Regions from separate parts of the Sediminibacillus sp. JSM 1682029 genome, predicted to be linked through region 1. Evidence: riboswitches for the same ligand, from Rfam matches in the RefSeq annotation. Region 1 holds a riboswitch; the other holds the start of a gene.
What was found. A riboswitch is a leader RNA that binds a small molecule or an ion and turns the genes downstream of it on or off. The one in region 1 is predicted to bind lysine.

Region 1 (3,146 bases):
ACAGGTGCGGATTCGGTGGACTATCGTATCATGCAGATTGCCAATGAAAAAGACATCATTATCACACAAGATTATGGCTTGGCATCCCTCGCTTTGGGTAAAGTTTGCATTGTCCTTCATCATAAAGGATTTGCTTATCACCCAACAACGATAGATGAAATGCTCCTCATGCGACACGCCAATGCCAAAGCGCGAAGAAGCGGTAAACGGACAAAAGGACCAAAACCGCTAACAGTAGAAGATAAGGAAAAGTATCAAGTTTTACTTGACAGAGTTTTAAGCGAACGAACTATCCCCTAGTGCTCCTTTCCCTCTTTTCCTTTCGCCAAAATAGGTGTTTATCCATTTCACTTTCCGCTCTCAACCATATGCTGAATATGTAAAGGAGTAGACGAATTGCTCACGAACAATTGCGGAGAGGAGTAGAATATAATGGAACCTCATCATGTGCCTGTCCACCAATATAACGATCCAACCTTTTATCGTTACCCAGTCGAAGGGAATGAAATGGAGAGAAACTTCTTCTTCGGTCCGCTGGGAGCAGGATTGGTTGGATTCGGGCTGGGATATTTAGGCGGTGAACTTTTCGGAAATCCTGCAATCGGTTATCCTCGTCCGGGACCATATGGTTATCCCGGCGGGCCGTATTATGGCGGATATGGCTATCCGGGTGGCGGACGTCCCCCATTCTATGGAAGACCTCCTTATTATGGATATCCACGCCCTTAATCAAAAAAGTTCTTTCATGTGAATTTGGAGCATTGCAAACCTGATAAAACTTTGCTATATTTTAGATACAATTTTTATATGCTTTACTTCAAATTTTTTGGAGTGAGGATAGAGGTGCAAAAACCAATAGTACGCTGCCGTAAGATGATGAGGTCTGAAGAGGGCAGCCGAAAGGGGGATTTGCCGAAGTGGACGGAAACTCATCGTTTCGATTCGCTGGTTCTGTATTCAATAAATACAGGGCTGTCATATAACCTATTGTTATATGGAGGGCTATCTCACGCATCAGAACGATGTCATAGTGATGCAGCAGCGATGCCCTCGTTGCTGTTTTTTTGTGTGATACATGTTGATTATCATTCAAAACCGCGCTTTGCTCTCGTGGGATAGCCTCTATTCACCAGAAGGCTTCAAGCCTTCCTTTTAAAATCATGAATAGAGGTGCAGAAAAATGGATTTTGGGCGAATTTTAACAGCAATGGTTACTCCTTTTGATCAGAACGGTGACATTGATTATCAAAAGACTGAAAAACTGATCAACTATTTAATTGCCAATGGTACCGAAGGATTGGTTGTTGCAGGTACTACAGGTGAGTCCCCAACATTGACGAAAGAAGAAAAATTGAATTTGCTGCGATTTACAGTGCAAACAGTGAACAACCGAGTGCCTGTCATTGCGGGAACAGGGTCAAATAACACCCGTGATTCCATCGATTTTACTCGGGCTGCCGAAGCTGTCGGTGTCGATGCGACTATGTTGGTGACTCCTTATTACAACAAACCGAACCAGGAAGGAATGTATCAGCATTTTCGCTCTATAGCAAGGGCGGTGAAAAAGCCTATCATGCTATACAATATTCCTGGAAGAAGTGCAGCAGGCATGATACCGGAAACGGTCATTCAACTATCGAAGGAAGAAAATATTGTCGCTATTAAAGAAGCTGGCGGCAACTTAGATGACATGACGGCCATCATCAGTGGAACGGATGAAAACTTTCATTTATATAGTGGAGATGACGGACTTTCTCTGCCTGTTTTGGCTATAGGCGGAAATGGAGTAGTTTCTGTTGCATCTCACATAATCGGCAATGAAATGAAAGAAATGGCCGATAGCTTTTTCAACGGTGATCACCGAAGAGCAGCCCTGCTTCATCAAAGCCTGCTGCCATTGATGAAAACCTTATTCATGGCTCCAAGCCCTGCGCCAGTTAAAGCAGCTTTGTCTTATATGGGCATTGACACAGGTCCTGTACGTCTGCCGATGGTTCCGCTCGAAGCGGACGAAAAGCAATTATTATACCGGCAGCTTCAATATTATATCGATGACCAGGCTGCCAATGCTTAAATAAGCCTAATAAAAACCCTCCTGTTACGAGAAATTAACAGGGGGTTTTTTTGCTGTAGACCCTATGGCCCGTTTAGTTATCGCAGTTGATTTAGAGAAGTATTGCTTGATAATGTTTTCATCCGAGTGAGGAATGGCTTCTCCTCTAATCATCTGGCATCCATTGATACATCCTCCGGTTAAAATGATTAAATCCCCTTCTTCAGCGAGATTTAGCGCAGCGATAATTCCTTCTTCTCTTGAATAGGTATAGGTAATATGTGTTTGCTCTGTTTCTGAGAATCCAGACAGTACGTTTGCAACAATTTCTTCTGGTTCTTTATAGCCGGGATGATCAACGGATATGACATACTTATCGGCTTGTCCATCCGCCGCTTCTCCCATTTTCGGCATTTTATCTTCATCCCGGATACCCACTCCCGTCACCATTAAAATGAATCTGCGGAAGGCGAGTTTCTTTACTTCATTCACCAGGTTGCGGAGTGCTTCCGGGGTATGAGCGTAATCCAGCAATATGGTAGCTTGGATTGGCGTTTCGACTAGCTGAAACCTCCCTTTCGGCCCATTTATGGTTGGCATGGCCTCCAGGATTTTTTGGTAAGGTACACCTACGTGGACAGCAGTACAAACAGCAGCCAATAAATTGGAGATGTTATACCCGCCGATCAACGGAGTTTGGACAAGGGAAGACTTGCCATTGATGGTAAGCAGAAAAGTTGATCCCTCCTTTTTTGTACTGATATTGCAAGCAAAAACATCGGCGTCTGGATGTCCGTTTATGCTATATGTCAGCAATGGACCTTGGTACATATCGAGGATGTCATCTGCCATACCCTTATCGTCCAGGTTTACGACAGCTTTTTCTGCTTGTTTAAATAATTTTAGTTTCGCCTTTTTATAATTTTCGAAGGTTTTATGGAATTCCAAATGTTCACTGGATATATTGGTATGGACCCCTATCTGGAACATCATGCCCTCTACCCTTTTTTGTTCGATCGCTATAGAAGTCACTTCCATCACCACTGCCTTTTCATTCCTTCGAAGGAATTGATGGAAAATATAGTGGAGTTCC
Region 2 (3,146 bases), on a different contig from region 1:
GGTTCCCCAGGATGTTCCTGTAGCCAATGCCATGAAGCCAGCTACAATGAAAATCAAAAATGGCAGGAATGCTGAATTCAAAGAGGTTTGCTGCACGAGGTTTGCCAAGTACTCGCCAGTCGCCAGACTATCTATGATCGAACCGATCATCCATGCCAAAACTAAAATGTAGATGGCAGGAAGCATCGCTTTGATTCCCTCCAGGAATACTTTGCCAATTTTCGTTTTCGATGAGTCCTGCACACTGTATAGGATTGCTGCACCTAGAGCCGCTATAAGCCCTCCCCAAAACAGAGACAGGTTGACGTCCGTATTGGCGAATACGTCCAACACATCTGCCGGACCATCCGTGTTGTCCATGCCGGTTCCGATCATGAATGCGACTGTACCGGCGATCAATAAAAGAATCGGTATGATGAGGTGGTAGATTCTTCCGCTTTCATTGGCTGCAAAGCTTTGTTCCAAGTCGCCTGCAATCTCTCCCCGCTCCGGGTCCGTCAGTTCTCCGGTTTCCATGGCCCGGTTTTCATGGGTTTTCATCAAACCGATATCCACCTTCAACAAAGCCGTCAAAAACACCAGCAAAAGGGCCGCAAAAGCGTACATATTCAATGGAATCATTGCGACAAACGCTTGCAGTGGCCCATAGTCGGTTATTTCATTGGCTGCCAATATACTGCCTAATGTACCGATAATATAAGCTCCCCAACTTGATATCGGCGAGATTACCGTTATCGGAGCAGAAGTCGAATCGATAAAATAAGCGAGCTTCGCACGGGAAATATGATGACGGTCCGTCAACGGACGAGCGATTTGACCTACAGCCAGACTGTTGAAGTAATCATCGATAAAAATGATGACCCCCAATACAGCAGGCATCAACTGAGCCCCTTTTCTTGTTTTTATTTTACGGATCGCCCATTCACCGAAAGCCCTGCTTCCACCTGAAGCGGTCAAAAAAGCTGTGACAATTCCTAACAATAGCAAGAATATCAATAAATATAAGTTCCCGGTGTTTAACGCGCCATCCGCGTAAAAGATGTTTCGGAAAACAAGCCAGATTTCTCCGGCAGTTTGCGAAATCGAAAAATCATGAAGCATGAAAGCTCCGATCAATACACCTGCCCCTAATGACAACAATACTTTTCTTGTGGCCAGTACAAGCACAAGCATCAGCAGGGCAGGAATCAATGAATAAATTGTTCCTTCCATGTTGTACCTCCATTACTGTTTGGTTATGGAAATGAATGGATTGACATGCTGAAGAAAAAAATGAGGAAAACCTGTCTGGTCTCACGCACGGTAAGTCAGAGGGCATCCGGCCGATCGGGTTGTCCGAAAGGAAAAAGCCGGGTGCAGCCTGCCCCCCTTCGACTTGCGGATTATGATAAATTCGCCAACAAGAAATGTGTCTTTAAACAGAAAGAAGCAGTGATAGAAAATAACCTATCACTGCTTCTATAAGCAATTCTGTTATCCTCCATTTCGATCAGTAGCCCTTCATGCTATTCTTTCCAGACATGACAGTACTATCCCTGTTCGAGATAATACCAGCAATAAGGGGTTGACACTCCCTCATACTTCGGCAAACAGGCCTTTCACCATTCTTCCCAGTTATCATCCTCCAAAAGGATACTCATCCTGTCTGCACCTCTACCTCACCGATCTGATAAGGTCTCGCTATTCAATTCCTCGTATATTGTACCAGTGGCTGGCTGCTATTGCAAGGGTTCCATCGGAATCGAGAGCTGCGGCGATTCTCCGCCGCCATTTCCGTTATAATAATATGGAACATCGAAGCTGACCACCCGATCATCGATTTTTATCTTCGAACTGATTTGTGTCGTTTTGGTTTGGAACGGAACAACCACTCGCAGACTGACTTCCATTTCTACATACAGAGCGAAATATACATTATTGATCCCCAGTTCTTCACGTTCCATCACTGGTTCCGACTGAACATCGCCAATCACTTCTATATTGACAGGGATTTCAGGCCCCAAATTTGCCAACAACGGGATTCCCAGCGCTTGGCCGACTGGGATTTGAATCAATGTCGGTTCTTCTTTGACCGATTCGATGGAAGGCTTCTCTTCTGGTTCCAGCTCCACATCAAGCGTGCTTCCCGGGTCCGGAACCTGTCCTTTTTCCAACAGCTTTAAAAAATTTTGCACCCGGTTGGTGGTATTCCGTACCACACGATTGGTTACAACGGAATTCCATCCTACCGAAACCGCATTCCCTTCATTATCGACCTTTTCCTGGATCAATTCATCGTATTCCAAATCATCGGCAATTTTTTTGCTCACTGCTTCATTAATCGCCATTCTGGCATATTGCCGAGCCCTAGTTTCCGCAATATCCATAAGCGTAGGCTCAAGCCCGCGGTTGATTATCAAAATACTGACCAAAGAAGATATTGTAAAAAAGACGATTGTAACCACGAACACATGACGAAACGGAGGCGGTGCCATACGGCCCTTGAAATTCCTGTTTTTTCTCAAAATAAATACCCCCTCAAAAAAACATATGCTTTTTAGCAGGAGGTTAGAATTTTATACTGCATTAACTTTTTGCCAAATCCGCTGCAAAACAAGAGGTTACCATCAGGTTCAAATGTTCAGCAAGATCGATCTCATATGGAACCGTTACTGCGTTGCCGTCTTCCTCCAGGATACGGATCACCGGCCGTTCACAAAGCTGTTGGTTTTGTTTTGCAACGATTCCGGCTCTTCCATCGCTGAGTTCGACCATCAATCCTGTTGGATAAACTGCGATAGTCCGGCGAAAGGCCTCCACCAGTTCTCGATCGAACAGGTCTCCGGCTCCAGCATATAGGACTTCCAGCCCTTCATGTGGAAGCATAGCTTCACGATACACCCTGTTGCTGGTAATGGCATCGAATACGTCCGCTATGCCGATCAATTTGGCATGCGGATGGATGTCACTTTCCGTAAGCCCGCGGGGGTATCCCGTTCCGTTCAATCGTTCATGATGTTGGAAGGCACAGTGAGCTGCGAGCAATGGGATGTTCTGATTATTTCGCAGGAATTCGAAGCCGATATCCGTGTGCCCTTTAATGATTTCAAACTCGGTGTCAGAAAGCTTTCCTTGCTTTTGCAAGATTTCCTGCGGAATGAACATCT

Region 2: it holds a riboswitch for lysine, as region 1 does, so the genes downstream of both, ABVF09_RS12940 (Na+/H+ antiporter NhaC family protein) here and dapA (4-hydroxy-tetrahydrodipicolinate synthase) in region 1, are expected to answer to the same signal.

The regions. Positions count from the first base shown of each region.
Region 1 is NZ_JBEWYY010000005.1:169,204-172,349, reverse strand. Features, by position in the region: gene ABVF09_RS10530 (YaiI/YqxD family protein) at 1-300, shown strand, start outside; gene ABVF09_RS10525 (hypothetical protein) at 433-729, shown strand; lysine riboswitch at 831-1,013, shown strand; gene dapA (4-hydroxy-tetrahydrodipicolinate synthase) at 1,181-2,074, shown strand; gene ABVF09_RS10515 (UDP-N-acetylmuramoyl-L-alanyl-D-glutamate--2,6-diaminopimelate ligase) at 2,099-3,146, opposite strand, start outside.
Region 2 is NZ_JBEWYY010000007.1:80,012-83,157, forward strand. Features, by position in the region: gene ABVF09_RS12940 (Na+/H+ antiporter NhaC family protein) at 1-1,212, opposite strand, end outside; lysine riboswitch at 1,486-1,664, opposite strand; gene yunB (sporulation protein YunB) at 1,719-2,504, opposite strand; gene ABVF09_RS12950 (HD-GYP domain-containing protein) at 2,566-3,146, opposite strand, start outside.